Regions from separate parts of the Streptomyces sp. NPDC004629 genome, predicted to be linked through region 3. Evidence: riboswitches for the same ligand, from Rfam matches in the RefSeq annotation. Region 3 holds a riboswitch; each other region holds the start of a gene.
The links. A riboswitch is a leader RNA that binds a small molecule or an ion and turns the genes downstream of it on or off. The one in region 3 is predicted to bind S-adenosylmethionine.
Positions count from the first base shown of each region.

Region 1: it holds a riboswitch for S-adenosylmethionine, as region 3 does, so the genes downstream of both, ACFYTE_RS15500 (SDR family oxidoreductase) here and ACFYTE_RS26655 (aminotransferase class V-fold PLP-dependent enzyme) in region 3, are expected to answer to the same signal.
Region 2: it holds a riboswitch for S-adenosylmethionine, as region 3 does, so the genes downstream of both, thrC (threonine synthase) here and ACFYTE_RS26655 (aminotransferase class V-fold PLP-dependent enzyme) in region 3, are expected to answer to the same signal.
Region 4: it holds a riboswitch for S-adenosylmethionine, as region 3 does, so the genes downstream of both, ACFYTE_RS15515 (ABC transporter substrate-binding protein) here and ACFYTE_RS26655 (aminotransferase class V-fold PLP-dependent enzyme) in region 3, are expected to answer to the same signal.

Region 1 is NZ_JBIALO010000009.1:63,935-69,068, forward strand. Features, by position in the region: gene ACFYTE_RS15480 (SpoIIE family protein phosphatase) at 1-709, opposite strand, end outside; gene ACFYTE_RS15485 (LLM class F420-dependent oxidoreductase) at 976-1,899, shown strand; gene ACFYTE_RS15490 (DUF1684 domain-containing protein) at 1,980-2,804, shown strand; SAM riboswitch class IV at 2,883-2,994, shown strand; partial or broken gene ACFYTE_RS15495 (SDR family NAD(P)-dependent oxidoreductase) at 3,111-3,287, opposite strand; partial or broken gene ACFYTE_RS15500 (SDR family oxidoreductase) at 3,233-3,370, shown strand; partial or broken gene ACFYTE_RS15505 (TIM-barrel domain-containing protein) at 3,386-5,131, opposite strand.
Region 2 is NZ_JBIALO010000014.1:141,777-146,910, reverse strand. Features, by position in the region: gene ACFYTE_RS22745 (MoaD/ThiS family protein) at 1-108, opposite strand, end outside; gene thrC (threonine synthase) at 105-1,388, opposite strand; SAM riboswitch class I at 1,407-1,571, opposite strand; gene ACFYTE_RS22735 (glucosyl-3-phosphoglycerate synthase) at 1,730-2,674, shown strand; gene ACFYTE_RS22730 (trehalose-6-phosphate synthase) at 3,047-4,453, shown strand; gene otsB (trehalose-phosphatase) at 4,432-5,134, opposite strand, start outside.
Region 3 is NZ_JBIALO010000018.1:176,082-181,215, forward strand. Features, by position in the region: gene ACFYTE_RS26640 (Rieske 2Fe-2S domain-containing protein) at 1-330, shown strand, start outside; gene ACFYTE_RS26645 (cytochrome bc complex cytochrome b subunit) at 327-1,964, shown strand; gene trpD (anthranilate phosphoribosyltransferase) at 2,093-3,157, shown strand; SAM riboswitch class IV at 3,246-3,362, shown strand; gene ACFYTE_RS26655 (aminotransferase class V-fold PLP-dependent enzyme) at 3,555-4,916, shown strand.
Region 4 is NZ_JBIALO010000009.1:70,535-75,668, forward strand. Features, by position in the region: gene ACFYTE_RS15510 (MFS transporter) at 1-158, opposite strand, end outside; SAM riboswitch class IV at 572-685, shown strand; gene ACFYTE_RS15515 (ABC transporter substrate-binding protein) at 1,048-2,667, shown strand; gene ACFYTE_RS15520 (ABC transporter permease) at 2,671-3,630, shown strand; gene ACFYTE_RS15525 (ABC transporter permease) at 3,627-4,562, shown strand; gene ACFYTE_RS15530 (dipeptide ABC transporter ATP-binding protein) at 4,559-5,134, shown strand, end outside.

The DNA.
Region 1 (5,134 bases), on a different contig from region 3:
CCACCCGCAGCCGCCCGTTCTCCAGCGAAGTGACGGCGGTCGCCCGGGCCTTCAGTCCGGCGACGACTCGTTGGTCGACCTCGTGGACGACATCCTCAAGGCTGCGCGCCCTGGGCAGCCTCCGGGCCAGTTGCTGAATGTGATACAGGAAGGGAGCTATCTCCGCGTCCCGGACAGTGTCGTCCCCGACGGCCGCAGACACCGCACACATCGCAGTCACCAGCGGAATCTCACCGGCTTGCATCGAGACGCCCGCTGCCGCCAGCGGAATCAGCTCGCGGGCCACCTCCCGGCCCACAGCGGTAAGAAGGTCCAGTTCATCCGAACGGATATGACGGAAAATTCCAGGCCAGAAGGCGGCGATGGCACCGAACCGCTTACCCGCCGATTCCAATGGCGCCGATGCAATGGTGAGAGGGTAGGGACCGAAGACGGCGAATTCCGGATACTTGCCGAGCGTGTCAATGGAGTGCGCAACCTTGGGCCTACCGGTTTTATAGGCGGCGACGGACGGGAAAACCTCGTCGTCCATGGGCAGCCGCTCCATCAGTCCGACGCCAAGCGGTTCAACGGCGGCGACCACCGCGCCCAGGACGGGCTCACCCCGCACGGGAAGGAACACGGCCACCGAGGAAGCGTGCAGATCGCGCAGCGTACGGCACGCGGCGTCCACGAGCACGTCGTCACGGCTCCTGGTGTCAGCGTTCATACCGTTCAGCTCCCGGCGCTGTGGAACCACCTCCAATAGAGCACATGATAAATGTTTAGGAGCTAATCGGCTCTTCAGCCGTGGATTGCGGCTGTCCGCATTCACTTTTTTCGATCACCTAATACTCCAGCCGTACGACCACGACCATCGACGGCATGGCGGTCACCGGTGCCGGCCCGGTGTGAGCGGCCCCGTACACATGATTGACAAGAACCTGAAACACATGGACCGGAATGCGGGTCCGGCCGCCGACCGTTCTGACTGGCATGACGGTAGGAGTAGCACTCAACGCGTCCGATGCGGACAACCAGGTCGACACCACCGTGGAGCTGGCGCGCGAGGCCGCGGCGGCCGGTCTGCGGTCGGCCTGGTTCGGGCAGACCTTCGGCGCGGATTCACCCCAGCTCGCGGCGATCGCCGGGCGCGAGGTGCCCGGACTGCACGTGGGGACCTCCGCGATCCCCGTCTTCGGCCGGCACCCGCTGCTCGTCTCCAGCCAGGCCCAGACCGCCCAGGCCGCGACACACGGCCGCTACCACCTCGGGCTGGCCCTGGGCACCAAGCTGCTGACGGAGACCGGCTTCGGACTGCCCTTCACCCGGCCCATCGCCCGCCTGCGTGAATTCCTCACCGCCCTGCGGCAGTTGACGGACACCGGTACGGCCGACTTCCACGGTGAACTGCTCACCGCGGCCCCGCCGATCCCCGCGCGTGTACCGGGCGCCGAGAACGGCGTTCCCCTGCTGGTCGCCGCGATGGGCCCGCAGGCGCTGCGCGTCAGCGGTGAGCTGGCGGACGGGATCCTCCCCTTTCTGGCCGGACCGCGCGCCCTGGCCGAACACATCGTGCCCGCCCTGACCGCCGCGGCCGAGGCCGCCGGCCGTCCCGCACCCCGGATCGTGGCCCTGGTGCCCGGCGTGGTCACGGACGACGTGGAGGCGGTACGGACGAAGGCCACCGAGCAGATGGCGTTCTACGAACAGTTCCCGTCCTACGCACGGGTCATCGAACTCTCCGGCGGCCGGCGAGCCGCCGACGTGGCCGTGATCGGCGACGAGAAGACGGTCGCCGCCGAGGTACGGCGGTACCGGGACGCCGGGGCCACCGAGGTCGTCTTCTCCGGCACCGAGATCGCCGGAGAGGCAGACCGGCACCGCACCTGGGCACTCCTCGGCGAACTGGCCGGCTGAGTGCGCAACGGCGGGCCGCCCGCCGGACATCTGCCCGCACATCATGGCGAGGCCGGGCCTCGCGGAACGAAGGAGCACCCATGACCACCGACGTCACCCCGACGGATCTCCAGGCCTTCACCGAGGAATGGCTGGACTGGTACCGCGCCCAGGAGGCCCGGCTCGCCGATCCGCACGGTTTTCTGGCGATCACCGGCCTGCACTGGCTCGACGACCGGCCGCAGCGCTTCCCCGACGCCCCCGGTGTCTGGCGCACCGGCCACGACGGGGTCGTCGTCTCCTTGGACGACGGAGAGGAACTGCTCGTCCAGGGAACACCGGTGCAGGGCGAGCACCGCTTCGGCGTGCTTCCCGAGCGCGGCGGTGTCGACGCGGTCTGGAAGGACGCCGTGATCGAGGTCGCCAGGCGCGGCGGACACGACATCGTGCGTCCCCGGCACCCGGACGCGCCGCTGCGGGCCGCCTTCACCGGGACACCCGCCTACGCGCCCCATCCGCGCTGGGTCGTGACGGGCCGTTACCTCCCCTTCGACAAGCCGCGGCCGACCACCGTGGGCGCCGCTGTGGAGGGTCTTGAGCATGTGTACGACGCCCCGGGCAGGATCGAATTCGAGCTGGACGGGCGCCGGTTGTCCCTGACCGCCTTCCCCGGTCGCGGTGCGGGCCGGCTCATGGTGCTGTTCACCGACGCGACCTCCGGGGTCACCACCTATGCCGCCAACCGGGTCCTGGCCGTGGACCCGCCCGCCGCCGACGGCAGGGTCGTACTGGACTTCAACCGCGCCGCCAACCTGCCGTGCGCCTACACGGACCTGGCCACCTGCCCGCTGCCACCGGCCGAGAACCGGCTTCCGGTGGCGATCGAGACCGGCCAGAAGATCCCGCACGAGCGCGGCGGCTCCTGACTTCGATGCGCACCGCACCCGGTTGTGGCCGTCATCCGGGATTGCCGTACGACAACACCGCTCCGTACGATCACGTCCGGCATTGAGTGTCAGCGTCAAGCCCTGGCTCGCTGACCGGCAACCCTCCCACGCGGTGGGGTGCTCCAGGTGAAAGCCCGCAGGACCACCCACCGTCCTGCAAGCGCGTGGCCCCGGGACCGGTGGTGAACTACCGCATGAGCGAGGCCGCCGCGGCCGAAGTCGTGGCCGCGGTGCACGCCTCGGGCGGGTAGGCGACGGCGGTACGGGCGGAGGCGTATCGGTGCGGGTCGCGCCGGGCAGCATGCTGTTGACCGTGATGCCGCGCGGTCCGAGTTCCTTCGCCGCCGTGCGTACGAGCTGGTCACCCGCCGCCTTGCTCGCGGCATACAGGCCGGTGGCGGGGCGGGCTGACGGCGACCGTCCCGGCGGAACAGCTCGCGGCCACCCGCGCCCAGACGCCACTCGGGCGGCTGGGCGAGCCGGGCGACATCGCCGCGGCGGTCTCCTTCCTCGTGTCGGACGACGGCGCCTGGATCACCGGTCAGACCCTGTGCGTCCTGCTACTGGTAGGTGACGGTGATCGGGCCGTGCACGGTGTGCCGGGGCAGGGTGATCGTGAACGTCCCGGTGGAGCTGTCCAAGCGGTAGTCACGGGGGGTCAGCCGGACACCGGTGGCGGTGACCTCGGTGGGTGCGTGGGTCATCCCCAGCAGGGACAGTGTCCACGTGCGGTTCTTGACCTGGCCGTGGAAGGAGCCCCGCGCCGCGCCGATCGACACCGTGTGGCGCGAGCCGTGGCGCTCGTACCGGACGGTCGTCGTGGCGCTGTGTCCCTGCCGCGCGGCGCTCCCGTCGTCCTCGTACAGGCGGTACGTCCCCGGCGCGCCGGTGGCGACGGTCAGGGTGACGTCGGTCAGCGGGTTGCGGTCGTCGTCGGTGACGTCATGGGTGCGGGTCGGCAGGATGCCGCCGGCCTTGACGAACACCGGCATGGTGTCCAGGCCGGTGGTGATGTCCTGGGTGGTGCCGCCCTGGTAGGTCTTGCCGGTGAAGTAGTCGGTCCACCGGCCGGGCGGGAACCATACCTTGGTGGTCGCCGTCGTCCCCGGTGTCGTCACCGGGGCGACCAGGACGTCCGGGCCGTAGAAGTACTCGCTGCCGGCGGTCGCGTACGCCTGCGCCTCGTCCGGGTACTCCAGGTAGGCGGGACGGACGATCGGCACACCGGTCCGGTTCGCCTCCTCGGCCAGCGAGTACGTGTACGGGACCAGGTTCTCGCGGAGGTTGAGGAATGTGTTTGCCGACTGCCGCGCCTCGGTGCCGTACTGCCAGGGCAGCCGGTCGCTGTGGTTGCTGTGCAGCCGGTCGATCGGCTGGAAGGTGCCGAACTGCACCCAGCGCGCGTAGAGGTCGTCGGGCAGCTTGTGCGTGGTGCGGGTCTGCCCATTGACGGTGTACTTCTCCGAACCGGTCAGCCCCGTCGTGTCGTTGTGCCCGCCGATGTCGTGCGTGACGGCCGCCATTCCCGTCGCCGCGGACTCACCCGGGGTGTAGCCGACCTCCAGCTTCAGCGTGCCCCAGGTGGAGGAGGTGTCGCCGGTGAAGTGCACGGTGGTGCGCTTGTCCGCCCACGGTCCGGTCGGCACCGCCTGCTGGCCGCTGTACCCGCCGGCCTGGAGCGAGCCGTAGGCGCGTGACAGGACGAAGCCGCGGCCGAGGGTTTCGCCGGTGAGGTCGGCGTACTGCTGGTTGATCCACGCGTCCGGCGTCACGCCCGGCAGCGACGACTGCGAGGCGTCGCAGCACCAGTCGAGCCACCAGAAGTCGTTGCCCTGCTCATCCATGGTCCGGTGCAGATCCAGGTACGCCTTGAGCTGGTCGGGGTCGCCGAAGTCGAAGACGTAGCAGTTGTTGCCGGCCGAGGCGGACCCGCCGCAACCGCCCTTCTTCAGCTTGCCCTTGGCCGTGGCCTGCGCCTGGGCGAACTGGGGGTCGGACGCGACGATGCTCGGGTGCACGTTGAGAGTGTTGTGCAGCCCCTGCGCGGCCGACCAGTCGAAGAACCCCTTCGGGTCGGGGAACCTGCCCTTGTCCATCTCCCAGCCGCTCCAGTCGTTCACGGCCTTGTAGTCCGTGTCGGTCACCAGCACGTCCAGCGGGACGTGTTCGGAGCGGAACGCCGGGAGAATCGTGTTCCTGTAGTCCGCGGCGGTGCGGTCGATGTACTCCGAGTACCAGACGCCGTACGCCCACTGCGGCAGCAGTTGCGGCGGCCCGGTCAGGGTGGCCAGGTACCCGGACCACCGGGG
Region 2 (5,134 bases), on a different contig from region 3:
CTCCAGGTCGGCGATCACCTCTGCGAGGTTCGCGCCCTCGGCGCTCACCTCCGACAGGCCACCCGTGTAGGTACGCAGGATGGTGGGGATGCGAACGGTCACGCTCATGCGAGGCCAGCCTCTCGGAAGGAGTCCAGGTTCGGGCGGATGGTGGCGGTCAGGCCGGTGCCGGCCACCGCGTCGAGGGTCTTGAGGCCGTCGCCGGTGTTGAGGACGACCGTGGTGAGCGCCGGGTCGAGGACACCCTGCTCGATGAGCTTCTTCGTCACACCCACGGTGACACCGCCGGCCGTCTCCGCGAAGATGCCCTCGGTGCGCGCCAGCAGCTTGATCGCGTCGACGACCTGCTCGTCCGTCACGTCCTCCACCGCACCGCCCGTACGGCGCGCGATGTCCAGTACGTACGGCCCGTCGGCCGGGTTGCCGATCGCCAGGGACTTGGCGATCGTGTTCGGCTTCTGCGGGCGGACCACGTCGTGACCGGCCTTGAACGCGGTGGACACCGGCGAGCAGCCCTCGGCCTGCGCGCCGAAGATCTTGTACGGCCGGTCCTCGACCAGACCCAGCGCGATCAGCTCCCGCAGCCCCTTGTCGATCTTGGTGAGCTGGGAGCCGGAGGCGATCGGCACGACGAGCTGGTCGGGCAGCCGCCAGCCGAGCTGCTCGCAGATCTCGTACGCCAGGGTCTTGGAGCCCTCCGCGTAGTACGGGCGCAGGTTGACGTTGACGAAGCCCCAGCCCTCGCCCGCCGGGTCGCCGATCAGCTCGGAGCAGAAGCGGTTCACGTCGTCGTAGTTGCCCTCGATGCCGACGAGGTCACCGCCGTAGATCGCGGCCATGACGATCTTGCCCTGCTCCAGGTCGTACGGGATGAACACACAGGAGCGCAGGCCGGCCCGGGCCGCCGCGGCGCCGACGGCCCCGGCGAGGTTGCCGGTCGAGGAGCAGGACAGGGTCGTGAAGCCGAAGGCGCGCGCCGCCTCCAGCGCCTGGGCGACCACCCGGTCCTTGAAGGAGTGCGTCGGGTTGCCGGAGTCGTCCTTCACATACAGGCCGCCGGTGACGCCGAGTTCGCGGGCCAGGTTGTCGGCCTGGACCAGCTTGGTCCAGCCCGGGTTCAGGTTGGGCTTTTCGGCCACGTCCGCGGGGACGGGCAGCAGCGGCGCATAGCGCCAGATGTTCGCGGGACCCGCCTCGATCGTCCGGCGCAGCTCCTCGGTGTCGTACACCGAGAAGTCGTACGCGATCTCCAGCGGGCCGAAACACTCCTCGCAGGCGAACACCGGGCCGAGCGGCACCCGGTGACCGCACTCGCGGCAGCTGAGGGCCGCGGCGGTACCGAGGTCCACCGACTGGTTCGTGGTGCTTGCAACGGTCTGCACAGCCATGTGAGGCGAGGCCCTTTCTCCTCATCTTCCTCACGACGCATCTCGCCGTGAGACGGATTTGGCACCTTCCCTAGCCGGGAGCCTCGCGGAAACGATCGGCTTGCGCAGCGATCAGTACGAGTACCGGCTGGAGGGTTGCCGGGGCTTCATCGGGCCGTATCCCTCTGCCCCTCTGGATGAGCTGTATGCGGTTGTGAACGCCGAAGACCCCCGACATGCGATGGTCATCCGCGTTGTTCAAGACTGTAACCGACGGCCTGGACAGTTGAGATAGTCGTCCGAACCGCGAGATGGATCACACAGGCACCAGGTGTGATCACGACAGTGAGGAGCAGCTGACTGTGCTGGAAGAAGTCGAGCGCTGGCTGGCCACCCGCTCCTGGTCCGTGACCGACCGGCCGCTGCACAAGATCCTCGCCGCGAAGCAGCGTACGGGCCAGTCGGTCTCCGTCGTGCTGCCCGCGCTCAACGAGGAGGAGACGGTCGGCGACATCGTCGCCGTCATCCGGCACGACCTCATGCGGCAGGCGCCGCTGGTCGACGAGATCGTCGTCGTCGACTCGGGGTCCACCGACCGCACCTCCGAGGTGGCCGCCGCGGCGGGCGCCCGGGTGGTGCACCGCGACGCCATCCTGCCGCGGCTGCCCACCGCGCCCGGCAAGGGCGAGGTCCTGTGGCGCTCGCTGCTCGTCACCGGCGGGGACATCGTCTGCTTCGTCGACGCGGACCTGCGGGAGTTCTCCTCCGACTTCGTCACCGGGATCGTCGGGCCGCTGCTCACCGAACCGGACGTCGACCTGGTCAAGGCCATGTACGACCGCCCGCTGGCCGGCGCGGCCGGCCAGGGCGGCCGGGTCACCGAGCTGATGGCCCGACCGCTGCTCAACCTGCACTGGCCGCAGCTGGCCGGTTTCGTGCAGCCGCTCGGCGGCGAGTACGCGGCCCGCCGTTCACTGCTGGAGCGGCTGCCGTTCCCCGTCGGATACGGCGTCGAACTGGGCATGCTGGTCGACGCCCTGCACCTGGTGGGCCTTGACGCCCTCGCCCAGGTCGACGTCGGTGTGCGCAAGCACCGGCACCAGGACGGGCAGGCGCTGGGCCGGATGGCCGCCGCGATCTACCGCACCGCGCAGCTGCGGCTGGCCCGCGGGCACCTCGTGCGGCCCTCCCTCACCCAGTTCGAGCGGGGCACGGACGGCTTCGAGCCGCGCACCTACCCGGTGGACACGGAGGAACGGCCGCCCATGCTGCAGATCACGGAATACGCCACCCGCCAAGTGGCCTGACCCCACAACACACAGCCCCCAAAAACAGGACACGGCCCGAAATACGGCGCGGGCCGGCGCAAGGCACGCGGGCCGAACCGGGGCGCAAGTCGGGACAGGGCGCGGGCTGAAACACAACGCGAGCCGGGACAGGCGTGAGCCGAGGCAAGGCACGGCCTGAAACCGGACACAGGCCGGGGCAAGCGTGGGCCGAGGCAAGGCACGAGCCGAAACGCGGCGCGAGCCGAAGCACGGCACGGTCCGAGGCAAGGCACGAGCCAAAACGCGGCGCGAACCGAAACGCGGTGGGAGGTGGGCGTGGGTTGTGGGGGGCGGGGTGTGGGGAGTGGGTCGTACGTTTGAGGGTTTGTGGGTCGGGCTAGGTTGAGGCGTATGGCTTCCACGCACGGTGCTGCCCAGGTACTGGTCGCGTCCAACCGCGGCCCGGTCTCCTACTCCGTCCAGGAGGACGGCTCGCTGGTCGCCCGGCGGGGCGGCGGCGGGCTGGTCTCCGGGCTCTCGGCGATCGGCCCCGACGCGGACGCGCTGTGGGTGTGCTCGGCGCTGTCCGACAGCGACCGCCAGGCGGTGCGCCGCGGGGTCGGCGAGCCCGGCGTACGGATGCTGGACATCCCGGCCGACGTGTACGCCGACGCCTACAACGGCATCGCCAACTCGGTGCTGTGGTTCGTGCACCACATGCTCTACCAGACCCCGCTGGAGCCGGTCTTCGACGCGGAGTTCCGCCGCCAGTGGGCGTCGTACCGGACCTACAACCGGGCGTTCGCCGAGGCGCTGGCCGAGGAGGCGGCCGAGGGCGCGGCGGTCGTCGTACAGGACTACCACCTGGCGCTGGCCCCCCGGATGCTCCGGCAGCTCCGCCCCGACCTGCGCATCGGCCACTTCTCGCACACCCCGTGGGCGCCGCCGGACTACTTCCGGCTGCTGCCCGACGACATCGCGGCCGAACTGCTCGGCGGCATCCTGGGCGCGGACCGCGCGGCGTTCCTCACCCGGCGCTGGGCGGACGCCTTCACCGACTGCTGCCACCTGGTCCTCGGGCCCGGCATCCCGGCCGGCACCCGCATCGGCGTGCACGGTCTGGGCGCCGACGCGGACTTCCTGCGCGCGCGTGCGCACGAGCCGGACGTGGCCGAACGGATGACGGCGCTGCGCACGGAGATCGGCGCGGACCGCAAGGCGATCGTGCGGGTGGACCGCACCGAGCTGTCCAAGAACATCGTGCGCGGGCTGCTGGCGTACCGGCAGCTGCTGGCGGACCGCCCCGAGTGGCGCGAGCGGGTCGTGCACGTCGCCTTCGCCTACCCCTCCCGCCAGGACCTGGCCGTGTACCGGGAGTACACCGCCGAGGTGCGGCGCGTCGCGGAGGAGATCAACGCGCGGTACGGGACGCCGGGTTGGACGCCGGTGCTGCTGCACGTCGAGGACGACTTCGCCCGCTCACTGGCCGCCTACCGGCTGGCCGACGTGGCCCTGGTGAACCCCATCAGGGACGGCATGAACCTGGTCGCCAAGGAGGTGCCGGTCGTCTCCGACCAGGGCTGCGCGCTGGTGCTGTCCCGGGAGGCCGGGGCGTACGAGGAACTGGGCGAGGACGCGATCACCGTCAACCCGTACGACATCGGTGGCACGGCGAACGCCCTGCACCGGGCGCTCACCCTGCCGGACGACGAGCGGGCGGAGCGGACCAAGCGGCTGGCCGCCGCGGCCACGGCGCTGCCGCCGGCCCAGTGGTTCCTGGACCAGCTGCACGCCCTTCAGGCCGGCCGTTCCAGCTGATCGGCGAGCGCCCGCAGCAGCCGCACCACCCCGGCCGGGCCGTCCACGACCAGGTCGGCGCGCGCGGCGAGTTCGGTCACCTCGCTGCTGCCGCTGCACACCAGCAGTCCGGGCACGCCGTCGGAGCGGAGCTTGTCGACGGCCGCGAAGGCGGGGAGGTCACCGAGGTCGTCGCCGCCGTACACGACGGACTCGGCGCCGATCTCCCGGACGTACTCCAGCAGGGCGACGCCCTTGTCCATGCCGGGCGGGCGCAGTTCGAGGACCAGGCGGCCGGGCTCGACGATCAGGCCGTGCCGGGTGGCCAGCTCGGCGAGGGGACCGCGCAGCGCCTCGAACGCGGCCTGCGGATCCTCGGCGCGGCGGGTGTGCACGGCCACGGCCCGCCCCTTCTCCTCGATCCAGGTGCCCCGCCAGGCACCGATCCGGTCGAGGAAGCCGGGCAGTTCGGCGCGGACGGCGGCGACGCCGGGGTGCGGGGCCGGGGCGCTGACGGTGCCGCTGACCGCGTCCCAGCGTTCGGCGCCGTAGTGGCCGAGGACGACCAGGTGCTCCAGGCCGGGTACGCCCGCGAAGCCGCCGTAGCGGACCGCCACGCCGGCCGGGCGTCCGGTGACCACCGCGATCGAGGCCACCTTCGGGGCGAGGGCGGCGAGCGCGGGTACGGCGTCCGGGTGTGCG
Region 3 (5,134 bases):
GCCAAGGCGGCCCTGATGATCGTCCGGATCCAGCCGGACAACATCAAGGACAAGCGCGAGCTTGAGTGGTCGCACGAGGGCATCGTGGCCTACTCGAAGATCTGCACCCACGTCGGCTGCCCGATCTCGCTGTACGAGCAGCAGACGCACCACGTGCTCTGCCCGTGCCACCAGTCCACCTTCGACCTCTCCGACGGTGCCCGAGTGATCTTCGGCCCCGCCGGTCACGCCCTGCCGCAGCTGCGCATCGGCGTGAGCGACGAGGGCTACCTCCAGGCGCTCGGCGACTTCGCGGAGCCCGTCGGTCCTGCTTTCTGGGAGCGCGGATGAGCACTGCATCGAACCAAGAGTCCCGCTCTCGCGGGAAGGCACCGGCCGGCGAGCGCGTCGCCGACTGGGCCGACGGCCGGCTCGGGATCTACTCCCTGGCCAAGGCCAACATGCGCAAGATCTTCCCCGACCACTGGTCGTTCATGTTGGGCGAGGTCTGCCTGTACAGCTTCATCATCATCATCCTCACGGGTGTGTATCTGACGCTGTTCTTCCACCCGTCGATGAACGAGGTGGAGTACCACGGCTCGTACGTCCCGCTGCAGGGCCAGCTGATGTCCGAGGCGTTCAGCTCGACCCTGCACATCTCCTTCGACGTGCGCGGTGGTCTGCTGGTCCGGCAGATCCACCACTGGGCGGCGCTGATCTTCCTCGCCGGCATGTTCGTGCACATGATGCGCGTGTTCTTCACCGGTGCGTTCCGCAAGCCGCGTGAGATCAACTGGCTGTTCGGCTTCCTGCTGTTCGTCCTCGGCATGTTCACCGGTTTCACCGGTTACTCGCTCCCGGACGACCTGCTCTCCGGCACCGGTGTCCGCTTCATGGAGGGCGCGATCCTGTCCGTGCCGATCGTCGGCACGTACCTGTCGTTCTTCCTCTTCGGCGGCGAGTTCCCCGGCCACGACTTCGTGGCCCGGTTCTACTCGGTCCACATCCTGCTGCTGCCGGGCATCATGCTCGGCCTGGTGGTGGGCCACCTGATCCTGGTCTTCTACCACAAGCACACGCAGTTCGCGGGCCCCGGGAAGACCGAGAAGAACGTCGTCGGCATGCCGCTGCTGCCGGTCTACATGGCCAAGGCCGGAGGCTTCTTCTTCCTGGTCTTCGGTGTCATCGCGGCCATCGCGGCCGTCGCGCAGATCAACCCGATCTGGGCCATCGGCCCCTACCGTGCGGACCAGGTGTCCACCGGCGCCCAGCCCGACTGGTACATGGGCTTCGCCGAGGGTCTGATCCGCTTCATGCCGGGCTGGGAGATCAACCTCTGGGGTCACACGCTCGTCCTGGGCGTCTTCATCCCGCTGGTCGTCTTCCCGCTGGTCCTGGCGGCGATCGCGGTCTACCCGTTCATCGAGTCCTGGATCACCGGCGACAAGCGCGAGCACCACATCCTGGACCGCCCGCGCAACGCCCCGACCCGGACCGCGTTCGGTGTCGCCTGGATCACCGTCTACATGATCACGCTGGTCGGCGGTGGCAACGACCTGTGGGCCACGCATCTGCACCTGTCGATCAACGCCGTCACCTGGTTCGTCCGGATCTTCTTCTTCGTCGGACCGGTCATCGCGTTCATCGCCACCAAGCGGATCTGCCTCGGCCTGCAGCGCCGCGACCGCGACAAGGTGCTGCACGGCCGCGAGACCGGCATCATCAAGCGCCTGCCGCACGGTGAGTTCATCGAGGTCCACGAGCCGCTCACCCAGGAGCAGCTGCACACCCTCACGGCCCACCACCAGTACGAGCCGGCCGAGGTCGGTCCGACGGTCGACGAGAACGGTGTCGAGCGGAAGGTGAAGGGGGCCGAGAAGCTGCGCGCCAAGCTCAGCGACGCCTACTACGGCGAGGACGCCCAGATCCCGAAGCCCACCGTCGAGGAGTACAAGGAGATCACGAGCGGCCACGGCCACCACTGATCGCTGCGCACGCCACGCCACGCGCGAGGGGCCCCGTCCGGTGTTCGGACGGGGCCCCTCGGGTATCCGCCGGATGGATAGGGTGGAGCCGATCCGTACCTGACGACGACCGACGACCGGAGCGGCTGATGAGCGCTGTGACCCCCGCTGGAGGCGACACCGCGGCGGGCCGTTCCTGGCCCGACCTGCTGAGCACGCTGCTCGGCGGCCAGGACCTGAGCGCCGGTGACACGGCCTGGGCCATGGACCGCATCATGTCCGGCGAGGCCGCGGACGCCCAGGTCGCCGGCTTTCTGGTGGCGCTGCGGGCCAAGGGGGAGACGGTCGAGGAGATCACCGGCCTGGTCGAGGCGATGTACCAGCACGCCAAGCCGCTGCACATCCCCGGTCCGGCCGTCGACATCGTCGGCACGGGCGGCGACCGGGCCAAGACGGTCAACATCTCCACGATGTCCGCCATCGTGCTCGCGGGGACCGGCGCGAAGGTCGTCAAGCACGGCAACCGGGCCTCCTCCTCGGCGAGCGGATCCTCCGACGTGCTCGAACAGCTCGGCATCAACCTGGATCTGACGCCGGAACGGGTGGCGCGGGTGGTCGAGGAGGCCGGGATCACCTTCTGTTTCGCGGCCACCTTCCACCCCTCGATGCGGTTCGTCGGCGCCGTCCGGCGGGACCTCGGGATTCCGACCTCGTTCAACCTCCTCGGCCCGCTGACCAATCCGGCCCGGGTCACCGCCTCCGCGATCGGCTGCTTCGACACCCGGATGGCGGGGCTCATCGCCGGGGTGCTGGCCGAACGCGGCTCGTCCGCGCTGGTCTTCCGCGGGGACGACGGCCTGGACGAGCTGACGACCACCGCCACCTCCCGGGTCTGGGTGGTGCGCGACGGCAAGGTCACCGAGGATGTCTTCGACCCGCGCGAGGTCGGCCTCGACCTGGTCCCCGTGGCGGCGCTGCGCGGCGCCGACCCCGCCTACAACGCCGGGGTGGCCCGGCGGCTGCTGGACGGCGAGACGGGCCCGGTGCGGGACGCCGTGCTGCTGAACTCGGCGGCGGCCCTGGTCGCCCTGGAACCGGGGAGCGGGCCGCTGGCCGAGCAGATCCGGGCCAGCATGGCGAAGGCCGCCGAGGCGATCGACTCCGGCGCGGCCCGCCGGACGCTCGCACGCTGGGCCGCCGCCAGCCACGCGTGAAGCCCCGTACGGCGATGTGACGCAGGGCGTGGTCCAGGATCCGGACCGCGCCTTGCGCATCGATGATCGTGTGGCAGGATGTCCATCAGGTCATGAGCGACAGTCATTCGGCCCCGGCCGACTGTCCGGCAACCCTCCGTCCGTGGCGGGGTGCCCCGGGTGAAGACCAGGCCGTAGGCAGCGAGGTCTGCGGCAAGCGCGGACCCCTCGCACTCTGCTGAGTGACAAGCCCAGGGGTCCTGGTCGTCGAGGGAGCCTCTCGTGAGCAAGCGAATGCGATAGGGCCGCAGAGCCCCGCCTCCGCATACCCCTTTTTCCTCCCCACGTCGAGCCCTGCCCGATGCCGCAGGTGTCTCCTCGCGTGGTGAATTCCGCCTGCTTTCACGGGAGTTGTGCCATGTCCGTCTCCACCGCTGCCTCCGCCCAGTCCGTCCGCGCCCCGCTGCCCGTCCTCGGCCGTGATGTCACCGTGCCGCTCGTCACCGGCGGCGAGGTCACCTACGCCGCCCTCGACTACGCGGCCAGCGCCCCCGCCCTCCAGCGTGTCTGGGACGACGTGGCCGCCTACGCCCCCTACTACGGCAGCGTGCACCGCGGCGCCGGCTACCTCTCGCAGCTGTCCACCGACCTGTTCGAGAACGCCCGCGCGACCATCGCCGAGTTCCTGGACTGCCGCCCCGACGACCAGCTGATCTTCACCCGCTCCACCACCGACTCGCTCAACCTGCTGGCGGCCGTGCTCCCGGCCGACTGTCAGGTCTTCGTCTTCGAGACCGAGCACCACGCCTCACTGCTGCCCTGGAAGGACGCCCAGGTCAGCTACCTCGACGCACCGCGCACCCCGGCGCAGGCGGTCGCGACCCTCGACGCGGCGCTGGCCGGCCGCGACGGGCACGGCCCGGCCCTGGTCTGCGTCACCGGCGCCTCCAACGTCACCGGTGAGCTGTGGCCGGTGCGCGAGCTGGCCGCCGCCGCGCATGCGCACGGCGCCCGGATCGTCCTCGACGCCGCCCAGCTCGCCCCGCACCACCCGGTGTCGGTACGGGATCTCGACGTCGACTGGGTCGCCTTCTCCGGACACAAGCTGTACGCGCCGTTCGGGACCGGCGTGCTCGCCGGACGCGCCGACTGGCTGCGCGCCGCCGAGCCGTACCTCGCGGGCGGTGGGGCGAGCCGTACGGTCACCCGGCGGGCGGACGGGAGCGTGGCCGTGGAGTGGCACGAGACGGCTGCCCGCCATGAGGCCGGCTCGCCGAACGTGATCGGCGCCTACGCCGTCGCCTCCGCCTGCAAGGCCCTCACGGAGGCCGGCTTCGACACCCTGGTCGCCCGCGAGCGGCACCTGATCGAGAAGGTCCGTGCGGGCCTGGCCGAGGTCCCCGAGGTCCGGGTCCTCTCCCTCTTCGGCGACGACGCGCCCCGGGTGGGCGTGCTCTCCTTCGTGGTCGAGGGCTGGAACAGCTCCCACTTCGCGGCCGCGCTCTCCGCCGAGTACGGCATCGGCGTCCGCGACGGGCTCTTCTGTGCCCACCCCCTCGTCCGCACCCTCCTGGGCAGCGACCCGCAGTCCCAGGGCGAGTGCGGCGCCCCGGAGGCCGCGCCCGGCGAGAAGTCCCTCAACGCGATCCGCGTCAGCTTCGGCGCGGGTACGCCCGACGAACACGTCGAGCGCTTCGTGACCGCCGTACGGCAACTCGTCCGCGACGGCGCAAAGTGGCACTACCACACAGAAAACGGCCGCTGCGTCCCCACCACCTGACCCAAACCGCCACAGAGGGCACCCCAAAGGGCAGCGCGACCAACCACGACGGCGCCGCGGCCGACGACCGGCAGCCGCCCCTGAAGGGGCGCGGGGAACGGCGCGATCAGCCACGATGGCGCGGCGGCCGACGGCTGGCGGTTGCCCCCGGAGGGGCGCGGGGAACGGCGCGATCAGCCACGACGGCGCGGCGGCCGACGGCTGGCGGTTGCCCCCGG
Region 4 (5,134 bases), on a different contig from region 3:
GTCCCGCTGTGGGTGAGCGTCAGGACGAACCAGTCCAGCGCGACGCCCTGCATGGCGCTGCCGATGTTGGACACCAGACCCGTGCTCCAGTAGATCCGGTAGTCACGGACGCGCAGTGCGGCGAACACCCCTGCCGGGGCGGTGTCGGTGACGGCCATGCGTCTCTTTCCGATGGGTCGGCCACGGTGCTGCGTCCGGCGGACGCGTCGCGTCACGGGCCGCGGCTCGGCCGGGGCGGGCGGGAGAAGGGACGCACGGCGGGCTCGCCGCGACGGCGGTCGGTGACGCCGGTCCGGATCTCCACGAGGGCGCAGCGCGTGCGGAGAACGGGCTGAAGGGCAGCGAGCGGTCAGCGACAGGTCTGGTCGAACTGGTCGGCGCGGCGGCCCGCCCAGAACGGGTCGAGCAGCAGGGTGCGTGCCTGACCTGCGGTCTCCATGGCCGGATCAAAGCACACCGTCGCAGGAGCGTCCACCACGCGTCCCGGCACATGAGACGGCCCCCGCTTCTCGAACAGGACGTCGGGTCCCGGCATTGACGTACGACAAGAGCGCTCCGTAGCATCGCGACCGGCATTGAGTGTCAGCGTCAAGCCCTGGCTCGCTGACCGGCAACCCTCCCGCGCGGTGGGGTGCTCCAGGTGAAAGCCCGGCGGAATCACCGATGATTCCCGCAAGCGCGTGCCCCGGGACCGGGGCAGGAGACGGGGAGGACCGGCATGCGGCACAGTGGTGACCCGGTTGCCTCGTTCGCCGACGCCACGGCGTTCTCCCGGCTCGCACGCCGACGCCACATCGATCTGAAGCGCTCGACCAGCTGCCTGTGTCAGGCCTGACGCGCTCGCCTGCCGCCGGCTGACGTCCGTCGCCGGCCCCGGCTTCCCCGTGCCTTCCCCTCGCCACCGGCTCCCGGTGTCGTCCCCCTGACCCCTGTCTGTACAGCGCTCCCCCGCTGCCGGTGTCGATCCGGCCGGGGCCGCACGCCCATGCGCGGCCGTGCCTCGTACGGCACCCCGTGCCTGGTGACACGAGTAGGAGAACCCCCTCCGTGACAGCATTTCCGGATTTCAGACTCTCCCGACGGGCTCCCCTGGCCGCCCTTCTGACCACCAGTGTGCTGCTGACCGCCTGCGGGTCGGGCGGCGACGGTTCCGGCAGCGGAAGCGGCCGGCCGAAGTCCGGCGGCACCCTGACCTTCGCGGTGGGTTCCGACGCCGGCTGCGTGGATCCGCAGCAGGTCGGCAGCAACGACACCATCTACTCCGTGCGCCAGGTCGTGGATTCCCTGACCGACCAGGACCCAAGGACCGGCAAGATCGTGCCGTGGCTGGCCAAGAGCTGGGACATCAACTCCGACGCGACGACGTTCACCTTCCGTCTGCGGTCGGGTGTCACCTTCAGCGACGGGTCCAAGCTGACCGCGCAGGTGGTCAAGGACAACTTCGACGCGGTGCCGAAGCTCGGCGCTCTGGGAACCCTCGCCCAGGGCTATCTCAGCGGCGTCAGGAGCACCACCGTGGTCGATCCGCTCACCGTCAAGGTGACGTTCAAGGAGCCCAACGCCCAGTTCCTCCAGGCGACGTCGACCCACTCGCTGGGCATCGAGTCGTCGGCGAGCGTCAGGAAGACACCGCAGCACAAGTGCAGCGACGGCGTGATCGGGTCCGGGCCGTTCGTGCTGAAGCGGTATGTGCAGAACCAGTCGATCACTCTGGCCCGACGCACCGGGTACGCCTGGGGTTCCTCGCTGTGGTCCAAGAAGGACGAGGCCTATCTGGACACCCTGGTGTTCAAGGTCGTGCCCGAGGCGGGCGTCAGGGCCGGCAGCCTCCAGTCCGGGCAGGTGGACGCGGTCAGCAGCGTCGGAAAGGCCAACGAGGCCGCGCTCAAGGGCGGCCAGGTCGCCCTCCAGCGCCGGGCCAACCCCGGCCTGGTGTTCGGCCTGGGGCTCAACAACGCGCGGCCCCTCCTGAAGGACGCGAAGGTGCGCCGGGCGATCCAGTTCGCCGTCGACCGGCAGCAGATCGCCGACACCGTGTTCCCGACCGGTACCCGGCCGGCGACCAGCGTTCTGGCGCACACCACGCCCGACTACACGAATCTCGCCGCGGATCTCGCCCTCGACGCCGCAAGAGCGAAGTCCCTGCTGGACGCGGCCGGTTGGCGGCCCGGCAGTGACGGGGTCCGCACCAAGGACGGCAAGAAGCTGAGCCTGACCATCACCTGGTTCCCCAACGCGGCCACCAACCAGCCCGCGCTGGAACTGGTCCAGCAGCAGCTGAAGGCCGTCGGGATCGACGTGGTGCTCAAACAGCTCCAGGTCAGCCAGTTCGCCACGACGCTGCAGTCCGGTGACTTCGACGTGGTGTGGGGGAATGTCACCCGCTCCGACCCGGACATCCTGCGCAACTCCTTCTCCACCCGGCTGGCCAACGTCTACCATCTGCCGCCCGGTTCGCTGGACACGGCGCTGTCCGCACAGGCCGCGACCACGGTCCCCGCGAAGCGCGGGCAACTGGTGGACGAGGCGCAGAAACTCCTCGTGCGCAACGCGTACTACGTGCCGGTGGTGGAGCTCCAGACCCAGCTGGGCGTGTCGACGAAGGTGCACGACCTCGCCTTCGACTCGGGCAGCCGGATCCAGCTGCACGACACCTGGATCGGCTAGCGCATGCGCCGCTATGTGATCAAACGGCTGGCGCAGGCCGTCGGCGTCCTGTGGGCGGCCTACACGGTGTCGTTCCTGGTGCTGGACTATCTGCCCGGCGACCCGGTCACCGCGATGGCCGGCGCCGGGATGGACTCGGGGCAGGTCGATCCCGCCCAACTCGCCGCGCTGCGGCACGAGTACGGCTTCGACAAGCCGGTGCTCGCGCAGTACGCCGACCATCTCGGCCGGGCGCTGCGCGGGGACTTCGGCGATGCGGTCTCCACGGGCCGCCCGGTGACCTCCACCCTGGCCGACGCGCTGCCGCAGACACTCCAGTTGACCGGTGCCGCGCTGCTGCTCGCGGTGCTGCTCGGCGGCGGTCTCGCGGTGGTGGCGACGTACACCGAAAAGCGGTGGCTGCGGCAGTTGCTGCTGTCGTTGCCACCGCTCGGGGTGTCGGTCCCGACGTTCTGGGTGGGGCTGCTGCTGGTCGAGGCCTTCTCCTTCCGGCTGCACTGGTTCCCGGCGTTCGGCAACGACGGGGTGCGGGGCCTGGTCCTGCCGGCGCTGACGCTGGCGGTGCCGACCGGCGCGCAGATCGCCCAGGTGCTGGCCAAGAGCCTGCTGACCGCGCTGGACCAGGCCTATGTGGAGACCGCCCGCGCCAAGGGCGCCGGCCGGTGGCGGGTCCATCTGCGGCACGCGCTGCGCAACGCGTCGCTGCCCGCGCTCACGGTGGTGGGCCTGCTGGTCGGGCAGCTGATCGCGGGTTCGGTGGTCGTCGAGACGGTGTTCTCCCGTGACGGCCTGGGCCGGGTGACCGCGGCGGCGGTCACCGCCCAGGACATCCCGCTGGTCCAAGGGGTGGTCGTGTTCGGGGCGTTGATCTTCGTGGCGACGAATCTGGTCGTCGACCTCGTCTATCCGCTGCTGGATCCGCGGATCGTGGTGGCCTCGGACAGGAGGGCGAACTTCGCATGAGTCAGAGCCTTGTCGATGGCCCGGCCAATCCGGCCGACCCGGCCGAGGTCGGCCTCGCCCGGCCGGTCCGGTCGGCATCCCCTGCGCCACCGGGCCGCCGCGGCGATGTGCGGCGGGGGCTGCGGTTCCTGCTGCGCCGCCCCGGGCTGCTGCTGTCGGCCGCCGTCCTGGTCCTGGTGGTGCTGGCCTCGTTCTGGCCGGACCTGTTCACCTCGCAGGACCCGTTGAAGGGGGTGCCGTCGCAGAACTTCAGCGGCCCGAGCGGCAGTCACTGGTTCGGCACGGACGAACTGGGACGCGATGTGTTCTCCCGGGTGGTGCACGGCGCCCAGCTGTCCCTCAAGGCCACGCTGATCGCGGTCCTGGTCGCGTTCGTGGTCGGCGGTCTGCTCGGGGTGGTCGCCGGGTTCGTGGGCCGCTGGGTGGACGACGTGCTGATGCGCTTCGTCGACGTCCTGCTGTCCATCCCCGCGCTGTTCCTGTCGCTGGCCCTCGTCACCGCGCTCGGCTACGGGACGGTGAAGGTGGCGGTGGCGGTCGGCATCGCGAGCGTCGCCTCTTTCGCCCGGGTGGCGCGCGCCGAGGTCCTGCGGGTGCGGCAGGCGGTGTTCGTCGAGGCGTCCCGCTCCTGCGGGGCCCGCTGGTACTCGGTGCTGGGCCGGCACGTCCTGCCCAACGCCGCAGGACCGGTGATCGTCCTGGCCACGCTGGACTTCGGCTCCTCGATCCTGGCCGTGTCGGCGCTGAGCTTCCTCGGCTACGGCGCGCCGCCGCCCGCCCCGGAATGGGGGACGTTGATCTCCGACGGCCGCAACTACCTGGCCAACGCCTGGTGGCTGACCGCGCTGCCCGGTCTGGCGATCGCCGCGACCGTGCTGGCGACCAACCGCATCGCACGGGCGCTGGACGGCGAATGGTCCCGGCAGCGATGACCGACGAACACGAGAACGGTGAGGACGTGACCACACCACTGCTGGAGATTCGCGGCCTGTCCGTGTCGTACCGCACCAGGGGCGGTACGGTACCGGCCGTGCGAGGCGTGGACCTCGACGTATGGCCCGGGCAGGTGACCGCCGTGGTCGGCGAGTCCGGCTCCGGCAAGAGCACCACCGCGCACGCCGTCACCCGGCTCCTGGCGGCGAACGGCACCGTCGAGGCGGGCACCGTCCGCTTCGGCCGGCACGACCTCACCGCGCTGTCGGAGGCGGAGCTGCGCACCGTGCGCGGCGCGCAGATCGGGCTGGTCCCGCAGGACCCGACGGTCTCGCTCAACCCGGTCAAGCGGATCGGTGAACAGGTCGCCGAGGTCCTGCGCATCCACGGTCTCGCGACCCGCCGCTCGGCCGCCGCCGAGGCGGTCGACGTGCTGGACCGGGCCGGGCTGCCCGACGCGGCCGTCCGGGCCCGGCAGTACCCGCACGAACTGTCCGGGGGCATGCGGCAACGGGCCCTGATCGCCGTCGCCATCGCCGCGCGGCCCCGGCTGATCATCGCCGACGAACCG